DNA from 3 places in the Micromonospora chalcea genome. Region 3 is predicted to be linked to each of the others. Evidence: riboswitches for the same ligand, from Rfam matches in the RefSeq annotation. Region 3 holds a riboswitch; each other region holds the start of a gene.
What was found. A riboswitch is a leader RNA that binds a small molecule or an ion and turns the genes downstream of it on or off. The one in region 3 is predicted to bind cyclic di-AMP.
Positions count from the first base shown of each region.

Region 1: it holds a riboswitch for cyclic di-AMP, as region 3 does, so the genes downstream of both, PVK74_RS07030 (transglycosylase family protein) here and PVK74_RS13790 (coiled-coil domain-containing protein) in region 3, are expected to answer to the same signal.
Region 2: it holds a riboswitch for cyclic di-AMP, as region 3 does, so the genes downstream of both, PVK74_RS01265 (C39 family peptidase) here and PVK74_RS13790 (coiled-coil domain-containing protein) in region 3, are expected to answer to the same signal.

Region 1 covers NZ_CP118233.1:1,496,421-1,499,685, forward strand. The annotation lists gene PVK74_RS07020 (M4 family metallopeptidase) at 1-453, shown strand, start outside; gene PVK74_RS07025 (YbaB/EbfC family nucleoid-associated protein) at 588-1,037, opposite strand; gene PVK74_RS07030 (transglycosylase family protein) at 1,221-1,865, opposite strand; cyclic di-AMP (ydaO/yuaA leader) riboswitch at 1,864-2,009, opposite strand; gene PVK74_RS07035 (LLM class flavin-dependent oxidoreductase) at 2,181-3,265, shown strand, end outside.
Region 2 covers NZ_CP118233.1:269,259-272,523, forward strand. The annotation lists gene PVK74_RS01255 (hypothetical protein) at 5-337, shown strand; gene PVK74_RS01260 (hypothetical protein) at 477-1,241, shown strand; cyclic di-AMP (ydaO/yuaA leader) riboswitch at 1,542-1,682, shown strand; gene PVK74_RS01265 (C39 family peptidase) at 1,889-2,722, shown strand; gene PVK74_RS01270 (alpha/beta fold hydrolase) at 2,985-3,265, shown strand, end outside.
Region 3 covers NZ_CP118233.1:3,214,484-3,217,748, reverse strand. The annotation lists gene PVK74_RS13795 (SRPBCC family protein) at 1-282, shown strand, start outside; gene PVK74_RS13790 (coiled-coil domain-containing protein) at 279-1,352, opposite strand; cyclic di-AMP (ydaO/yuaA leader) riboswitch at 1,357-1,488, opposite strand; gene PVK74_RS13785 (cation diffusion facilitator family transporter) at 1,632-2,546, opposite strand; gene PVK74_RS13780 (HelD family protein) at 2,641-3,265, opposite strand, start outside.

The DNA of each region.
Region 1 (3,265 bases), 1.7 Mb from region 3:
GGCTGCTCCGGCAACAAGCTCGCCAACCCCGGCTTCGAGTCGGGCAACGTGAGCTGGACCGCCTCGTCCGGCGTCATCACCACCGACAGCGGCCAGGCCGCCCACGGCGGCTCGTACAAGGCGTGGCTGGACGGGTACGGCTCGTCGCACACCGACATGCTCAGTCAGTCGGTGACGATCCCGGCCGGATGCCGCGCGACGTTCAGCTTCTGGCTGCACATCGACAGCGCGGAGACGACCACCGGCACCGCGTACGACAAGCTCACCGTCAAGGCCGGCAGCACCACGCTGGCCACCTACTCCAACCTGAACAAGGCCACCGGCTACGTGCAGCGGTCCTTCGACATCTCGTCGCTCGCAGGCACCACGGCGACCATCTCGTTCAGCGGCGTGGAGGACAGCTCACTGCAGACGTCCTTCGTCGTCGACGACACCGCGGTCACCCTGAGCTGACCGTGGCGTAGCGCGGCCGGTCGTCGTCCTCCCGGCGGCCGGCCGCATCGTCGTGCCGGGCGGTGCCGCGTCGCGCGTGGCCGCCGCCACGTGCCGGGGCGGCGCCGCGTCGTGCCGGGCCGTGTGCGGTCGGGTCAGGCCGGACGCCCGGCCTGGGACGCCGTGCCGCGGTCGCGGTGGATCCGCGCGGCCGCCTCGTGCATCGCGCGACCGAACAGCTCGGCCTGGTCACCCATGCTGCCGAGCCGGGCGGCGAGCGCGTCGGCGTCGGCCCGCGCCGACGCGCTGACCCGGGCGTCCAGCTCGGACAGCGCGGCGTTGGCGGCGGCGGTGACATGTCCGCACAGGACGTCGAGGGGCTCGCCGGCCAAGTCCGGGTCGATCGTCACGGAATCCAGCCGGCCACCCTGAACGGCGACCGCGCGGACCCGGCCGTCGGCTGCGGTGCCCTCGGCGCGCAGCAGGTCGCCCGGCTCGCCGTCGGCGTGCTCCGAGGCCCGGGAGCGCATCGCGGTGAGCGCCTGCTGCGTGCGGGTCAGCAGTTCGTCGATGCTCGCGGCCGCCGAGAACGGATCGTTGGTCATTTCCGCGCTTTCTTCACGTCTGAGCCGATCATCGTGACCCTAGCAACCGGCTCCGACGAATCGCGGTCAGCGGCCGTCACGGGTGGCGTCCGGCGCCGCGAGCAGGCCGGACACCGGCGGCGCGGCGTGTCGCGGGCGGCCGGCCGCCCGGCCGGGTCGAACCGGCCGGGCGTCCGGACCAGATCAGCGCAGACGCAGCCGCTGACCGGGGAAGATCAGGCCGGGGTCGTCGCCGACCACTGCCCGGTTGCGCTCGTGCAGGGCACGCCAGCCACCGTCGACGCGCTGCGCCACGGCGATCTCCGACAGCGTGTCCCCGCGCCGGACCACGTACGTCCCGGCCGACGGCTGCGGCGCCGCAGTCATCGCGGCCCGCTCCGGCGCGGCCTTGCGCGTGGCGGCCCGCTTCGGGGCGGACTTCTTCGAGGTGGCCTTCTTAGGGGCGGCCCGCTCGGACCGGGTCGCCGCGGCGTTCGCCGAGCCGCCCTTCTTGCCGCAGGTCGGCCACGCGCCGATGCCCTGGCCGCGCAGCACCTTCTCCGCGACGGCGATCTGCTCGGACCGGCTGGCCAGGTCGGCGCGGGCGGCGTACTTCTGGCCGCCGTAGCCGTTCCAGGTGGCGCGGGAGAACTGGAGCCCGCCGTAGTACCCGTTGCCGGTGTTGATCTTCCAGTTGCCGCCGGATTCGCAGCGCGCGACCGCGTCCCAGTTGACGCCCGCGCTGGCCGGAGCGGCCGGGCCGAACAGGGTCGCGACGCCGACGACGGCGCCGGTCACCACCGCACCGAGAGCGGTACGGCGACTTCGGGCCGAGTATGCAGTTGACATGTGGATTCCTCCACGCCGACGAGGTGAGCTGTCGGGTTCGGGCCGAGGAGCCCGGCCGCCGGTGGCGGCTTCACCCCGAGGTGACGATGCACCGTGGAACGTGTGGTTCCCCCGCTCCCGCGCGAGGTTCGGTTACCGGGGCCGGCGGCGGGATTTGGCGTTTCCGGCCCGCGGTGCCCGCGAATGCGAACGAAACCGACGCTAAGGACGGTTTGCGGCGATCGTCCACTTCTTGTGACGGTGTTCACCCGGCCGGGCTACCACCTGTGGAGCTACCGTGGCAGGGCCGAGCAAGATCACGGGAGGGCGGAACGGATGACCGATCACGGACACGAGCTGACCTTCGGCGGCTTCATCACCCCCGCCGCCGGGCAGCCCGACCAGGTGGTGGCGCTGGCCACGCTCTGCGAACAGGTCGGGCTGGACCTGGTCACGTTCCAGGACCACCCGTACCAGCCGGGCTTCCTGGACACCTGGACGCTGATGTCCTACGTGGCCGCCGTCACCGAGCGCATCCGGCTGGCCGGCAACGTCCTCAACCTGCCGCTGCGCCAGCCGGTGGTGCTGGCCCGCAGCGTGGCCAGCCTGGACCTGCTCACCGGCGGCCGGGTCGAGATGGGACTCGGCGCGGGCGCGTTCTGGGACGCGATCGAGGCGACGGGCGGGCGGCGCCTGTCCCCCGGCGCGGCGGTCCAGGCCCTGGACGAGGCGATCCGGGTGATCCGCGAGGTCTGGGACACCGACCGGCGCGGCATGATCCGCGTCGACGGCGAGCACTACCGCGTGGTCGGCGCCAAGCGCGGTCCGGCACCCGCTCATCAGGTGGGCATCTGGGTCGGCGCGTACAAGCCGCGCATGCTGCGCCTGGTCGGCCGCGCCGCGGACGGCTGGCTGCCCTCCCTGTCCTACCTGCCGAAGGGCCCCGACGAGCTGCCCGCCCTGAACGCGCTCGTGGACGAGGGCGCCGAGGCCGCTGGGCGCGACCCGGCCGAGATCCGCCGCATGCTCAACGTGAACGGCACGTTCGCGCGCTCGTCGGCCGGCTTCCTGGCCGGGCCGCCGGCGCAGTGGGCGGAGGAGCTGGCCGGGCTCACGCTGGAGCACGGCATCACCACGTTCATCCTCGGCAGCGACGAGCCGCGCGCGATCCAGATCTTCGCCCAGGAGGTCGCGCCGGCGGTCCGCGAACTCGTCGCCGCCGAGCGCACCGCGCCCGGCAGCGGGGCCCGTGCGGTCGCCGACGACACGGCCGCCACCGGCGGCGCGGCCACACTGGCGGTCACCCCCACCCCCGACCCGGGGGTACGTCTGAGCGCGCGCCGCCCCTGGGACGAGTCGACCCGGCCGACCGCCCCGCCGCCTCCGGCCGGCCAGGTCTACCCACCCCGGGGGCAGGCCGC
Region 2 (3,265 bases), 2.9 Mb from region 3:
ACCCGTGCTTCCGATCGCGCTCACCTGCCCCGTGTGGTGGGTGGCGCGCTGGACCGCCCGGATGCTCGCCAGTCTCGCCGTGGTCGTCGCCTGTTCGTTCGGCGCGGCCACGCTGCCGACCGCCGCGGCCCCGGCCGCCGCGCCCGGCCCGGCGTACGTGAGCACGCCGGCCGCCCCGCGACCGGAATCCGACCGCGCCGCCGAGCGGCAGGCCCGTCCCGACGGCGCACCCGCGCCCGCCGCACGGGCCACCGACACGCTCCCGAACGACCCGCAGCCGGTCCCGGCCGGCCGGATCACCGCGCCGGTCGGCCTGCGGGCCCCGCCCGCCCGCTGATCCGCCCACGGGCCGCGCCCGTCACCGCACCCACCGAACGTCATCCCGCACCCGCCCTTCGCCGGCCCGGCAACCCCGCGCCGCGCCCCGACCGGCCGTGCGGAGTCTCCCGCCAGGTTCTTCCCGTGAGGTGCCGACCATGTCGCAGACCGCTCTCTACCACTTCCTCACCGCGGTCCCCGAGGCCGCCGCCATCTGGTCCTTCCTGATGCTGCTCGCGTTCGGCCTGCTCGCCGCGCTGGTGGCCCGGCCCGAGCGCGACGGCGTCGCCGAGGCTGCCGCCGATCCGGTGGACCAGGACGCCGCGCGCCGCGACGACCTCGTCCGGTACGCCGAGGAGGTGGCGGTGGCCGCCGCCGGGGCCGCCCAGACGGCCCGTCGCCGCCGGGAACGGTGGCTGGCCGCGCAGGACGAGGCGGAACGCGCCTGGACCGCGTACGACGAGGCGGACAGCGCCGCCCGCCGCCTGGCCGGGGCCGCCGCGCTGGCCGCCCCGCGCACCCCGCGCACCCCGGCGGAGTACGCGGCCCGGGAGCGCTGGCTGCACCACGCCGCCATGACGGCGCACTGGCGCGGCGACCTGTCCGCCCGGCAACTCGCCGACGTGCTGGCGCGCCGCAACGGGTGGGACCCGCGCCGGCACCCGGCCGAGCAGGAGATCGTGCTGGCCCGGGCCGTACGGGACCGGCGCCGGGCCGGCTGGGAGAGCGCCGCCGAGCGGGAGCGGCAGGCGTGGCGGGACGCCGAACTGGCCGCCGAGGCCGCCCGTACGCTCGCCGCCGAGGCGTACGCGGCCACCCTGGCGGTGCGGCCCGCCCCGGTGTCCCGCGGCGCGGCGACGATCCCCCTGCCGGTCGGCGCGTTCGTCCGCAACGCCCGCTGGCGTCCGGCCCGGGTCGGCTGAGGCGACCGAATTGTTACCCGGAATGTGGTGAGCCGGCTCACCCCCGGCGCCGAAACGGGCGTGGAGCGCAGAACGGGCCAATGAGCCGCGCCATTGCCGGTCACGCGCTCGCCGTCTGTCCCCTTTTCGCCTCCCGGGCGCCGTCACCACCGCTTGTCCCATTGAGTGAAGTGAGTAACCGGCTGTTCCGAAATCCGTTACCGGGGATCATGTTTACGCAGGTGGGAGCGCTTGGCAGGGGCAGTACCCGCCGGTAGTGTCGGCGCGTCCGGTGCGGTAACCGATCGCAGAAGGCGACGCCGCGCCGACCCGCCTAATCGTGTCATCACGAACCGGGGAACCATGAGCACCATCGGGGTGAATCCGCGGCCACTGCCGCGGTAGGGCGTACTTCCCGCCCGAATCCGTCAGCTAACCCGGTCGGCGGCCACGGAAGGAGTCCCATCCTCGTGCCCACCCCTCGATCGTCCCCCCGCCTCCACGGCTCCGCGGTACCCGCGCTCGCCTGACGCGACCGGCAAACCGCCCCTGGGCGCCCGGCATCGCGGGCGTACCCGTTCCCCCGGCCCATCCGGCCTGCCAGCACGTGTGAACCCCTCCACGTGCCGGGCCGGCGTGTGCCGATCACGCCCCCCGTGGAGGATTTCGTGAAGCACCACCTGAAGCGTCAGCTGCGGCGGATCGCCACCGAACGCCCGTACCAGATCATCGCCGGATCGGCCGCGGCGCTCGTGCTGGCCGCCGGCGCCGGCACCGCCCTCGCCGCCGGTGAGGACGCCCCGGTCCAGCAGGAGAACACCGCCTCGGTCGCCGAACTCGGCGCACGGCTCGGCGAGCCCGCCAGCCGCAGCGAGGCGCGTATCGGCGTCCCGCCGGCGTCGCCGAGCGCCGAGCCCAGCAAGTCGCCCAGCGCCTCCCCGTCGGCGAAGAAGGCCGCGGCGGACCCGGACGTCACCAAGGCCGCGCCGAAGCCGCCGTCGAGCAAGACGCTGGACTACGACTACCAGGCGCAGATCAACTACTACTACTGCGGCCCGGCCGCCGTGCGCAACGCGCTCAGCGCCACCGGCATCGAGCGCAGCCAGGACGCCCTCGCCGGCCCGCTCGGCACCACCGAGATGGGCACCAACTCGGCCGAGGACACCACGCGCGTGCTCAACCAGCAGGTCAAGGGCAACCCGTACCGGACCCGGATGATTCCCGGCTCGGCCAGCCCGGCCCAGATGGACCGGCTTCAGGCCGACGTGGTCGAGGCGATCAGCAACGGCCGGGGGGTCGTCGCGAACGTCGCCGGCACCGCCACCGACACCAACGGCGGCTGGCACTCGTTCCCCGGCGGCCACTACGTCGCGGTGATCGGCTACAAGGACGACGGCCGGACCGTCCGGATCGCCGACTCGGCCGACCCGTCGCTGCCGTCGTACTGGCTCACCACGATCGACCTGGCGCACTGGATCGCCAGCCGCGGCTACTCCGCCTGACCCTCCGCACCCCCGGAAGGCCGGCACCCCTCCCGGGGCGCCGGCCTTCCCCGTCCCCACCCGCCCTGGCCCGCCGCCCTCTCGGCGCGTCGATCTTGGACTTGTGGCGCCTGGTATGCCCGGCTCGCCCGCTATGGAAGGCACCACAACTCCAAGATCGGCGGCGAGGGCGAGGGCGGGGGCGGGGGCGGGGTGGGGCGTGGGGGCGGGTCGGGCGGGTTCGGTCTCGCGTGTCCGGGGCGGGCGGTGGCAGACTGCGCCAATGGGCGATGCGACGGGGAACCGGCACCTGATTCTCCTGCACGGCATGGGCGCCACCGGCGAGGTGTGGCTGCCCTGGGCGCCGCTGCTGGAGCGCCGCTGGCCCGGGCGCTGGCTCGCCCCCGACCTGGCCGGCCACGGCTGGTCGCCGCCGCTCGACGGCTACTCGTTCGACGCCCTGGCCCAGCGCGTCGCGGACGGGCTCGGTCCGCTCCGGCTGGGCCCGCACGACCGGCTGGTGCTGCTCGGGCACTCGCTCGGCGGGGTGGTGGCGCTGGCGCT
Region 3 (3,265 bases):
TTCCCGGTCACGTACCAGGCGGACGTGCTGGTCGCGAGCGAGGACGAGGTGGTCACTGTCGCCCGGCAGCAGCCGGCGACGACGGTGCGCAACCACACCCGGCTACGCGACGAGCCCGACGGCACCGTGCGCATCGACGTGGAGATCACGCTCACCGCGCCGGCGCCGCTGTTCGGGTACGCGTTCCGCCAGGCCCGGGCGGCTCACCTGAGCCTGGCGGCCCGTCTCGGCGCGACGCTGGAGGGCCGGCCCGATCCGGCCGGCCCCCCGGGAGCGCGCTAGTACACCGACAGGTGCACGTGGTTGGTGTGGTCGCTGGACGGGTCTCCGTTGCCGCCGCTGTACGACTTCCACCCGCTGCTGGGCAGCCAGATCTGCTTGAACCAGATCACGTAGAGCACGGCGAGCGGGTCGGCGTTGCGCACGAAGTACGCGGCCAGGTTGTTGCCGTACGTCCGGTCACCGCCGCTGGCCACGCCGCCGAAGCCGTTCTTCTGGGCGGCGAAGTCGCAGGCCCGCCCCTTCGGGTGCTCGCCCGAGCCGCTGGGCCGGTGGCACGAGACGTACCTGGTGAAACCGGCCGCCTTGGCCTGCTGCAGCGCGTGCAGCGTCCGCGGGGTGATGCAGCCGTTGGCCGGGGTCGGGTCGTTGACGCTGCACGACTCCGACGGCCACGAGCCGTCCGAGTTGCGTGGTGCGGGCTTCGCGTTCTTGTTTGAGGTGCCCTGGACGCTGCCGCCGCTGCTGTTGTTGCGGGCGGAACGTTCGTTCGCCACTTCGAGCGCGCGCTCGGCCTGCTCCTTGCGCTTGCCCATCACCTCGACCTGCTTGCGTTGCTCGCGGATCTCGGTGTCGAGCGCGGCCCGGGTGCGGGTGGCCTCGTCCCGGGTGGTGATCAGCTCGCGCACCGTGCGGTCCTCGTGCGCGGCGACCTGTTCCAGCGTGGCGGCCCGGTCCATGAAGCCCGCCGGGCTGCTGCTGTCGAGCAGCGCGGCGGCGGTGCCGAGCCGCCCGGCGCGGTACGCCACCCCGGCGATCTCACCGACCTTGGCGTCACGTACGGCCAGCTCGGCGCCGACCTTCGCGAGCTGGTCGTTGAGCTGCTTCTGGCGGTTCACCGACCGGTTCAGCGCGGCCTTTGCCTCCAGCCAGCCCTTGCTGGCCGCGTCGAGTTGGGCGCGCAGCTCGGGCGTGCCGCCCTCGTCGTCGCCGGGCGCGGCGGCGAGCAGGCCGGTCCGGGGCGCCGCCGAGGCGGGGGAGGCCGGAACGGTCGCGACGCCGACAGTCAGCGTCGCGACGAGCAGGGCCGCCAACCGGGCGGCCGTCCGTCGTACAGGTGCCACTGGGGGCATTCACATGTCCTTCCGTCAACCGCCGACCGGGTTAGCTGACGGGTTCGGGACGGAAGATCCCTACCGCTGACGCGGATGCACCCCACGTACGTGGTTCCCCGGCTCGCCCCTTCGGGCGATTAGGCGACGGCCACCCCACCTGCGCCGGTGACGCCGGTGGCTGCGGCCGCGACCGAGCCTACCGGCGCGGCCCGGGCGTGGCTCCGTTGCGCAGTGCCGCATGGTGGGGCAAAACCGACATAAGTGTACAGCAGTCACGGTGATTTAAGTCTGCCCTAATCACCACTCGGTCTTTCCGCACACTCCGGCTGACGCTCCGGGCTCGACCTGCAACGTGGCGTGATCGATGGAGAAGTCCTCGTGCAGCGCCGTCCGCGCGGCGGCCAGCACCCCGGCCGGGTCCACGCCCGGGTCGGTGGTCAGGTGCGCCGAGGCCACCTCCATGCCCGAGGTGAGCGTCCAGACGTGCAGGTCGTGCACCTCGGCCACGCCGGGGACCGCGGCCAGCCGGTCGTGCACGGCGGTCACCTGGAGGTGCTCCGGCGCCGCCTGCACCAGGATGCGCACCGCGGCCCGGCCGAGCCGCCAGGTGCGCGGCAGGATGAACAGGCCGATCCCGACGGCGACCAGTGGGTCCGCCCACCACCAGTCGGTCACCGCGATGACCAGCGCCGCGGCGATCACGCCGAGCGAGCCGAGCAGGTCGCCGAGCACCTCCAGGTACGCGCCGCGCAGGTTGATGCTCTCCTTCGCCCCGGCGCGCAGCAGCGCGAAGGCGACGATGTTGGCGAGCAGGCCGAGCACCGCCACCACGAGCATCGGGCCGGCCAGCACCTCCGGCGGCTCGCCGAAGCGGCGTACCGCCTCGATCAGGACGTAGACCGCGACGGCGCCGAGCAGCACGGCGTTGGCGAGGGCGGCGAGCACCTCCAGCCGGTAGAGGCCGAACGTGCGCTGCGGGTCGGTGCCGGCGCGCCGGGTGGCGGTGATCGCCGCGAGGGCCATGCCGATGCCGAGCACGTCGGTGAACATGTGCCCGGCGTCGGAGAGCAGGGCGAGCGAGCCGGTGGTGAAGGCGGCCACCGCCTCGACCACCATCAGGACGGCGAGCAGCGCGAACGCGGCCCAGAGCCGGCCTGCGTGGCGGTGTGCCGCGTTGGCCACCGCGCTGCTGTGGTCATGACCTGCGCCCACGCCAACACCCTCCCTGCCGCGTACCGGCCGGGCCCAATGTATGCTCACATCGCTATGTATGCAAGTGAACTGTGGGTGGCGCGGGCGTGGCCCCTCACCCCACCGGGTCGAGCGTGGTGAGGCGCTGGGTCGCCCGGGACAGCGCCACGTAGAGCGTGCGCACGCCCGAGCCCGGATCGGCCCGGATCTCGCTCGGCGCCACCAGCACCACGCCGTCGTACTCCATGCCCTTGGCCTGGAGGCTGGTCACCACCTGGAGCCGGCCCGCGCCGAGCGCGCCCAGCCAGCCGGCCACCTCGTCCCGGCGCGGCACCGGCGTGATCACGCCGACGGTGCCCTCCACCTGGCCGAGCAGCGCCTCGGCCGCCTCGACGGTGGCCGCCGGCAGCTCGGCGGCGGGCACCGTGCGTTCCACCGGCGGAACGCCTGTGGACCGGACCGCGTCGGGCAGCGGCAGATCCGGGTAGAGCCGGCGGATCTCCGCCGCCGCCACCGCGAAGATCTCCGCCGAGTTGCGGTAGTTGGTGGTCAGCTCGTAGCGGTGCCGCTTGCGCCGGCCCAGCGCCTGGTCCCGGGCCCGGTCCAGCTCCTGCGGGTCGCCGGTCCAGGCGGTCTGCGCCGGGTCGCCGACCACCGTCCAGGACGCCAGCCGCCCGCGCCGGCCGATCATCCGCCACTGCATCGGCGAGACGTCCTGCGACTCGTCCACCACCACGTGC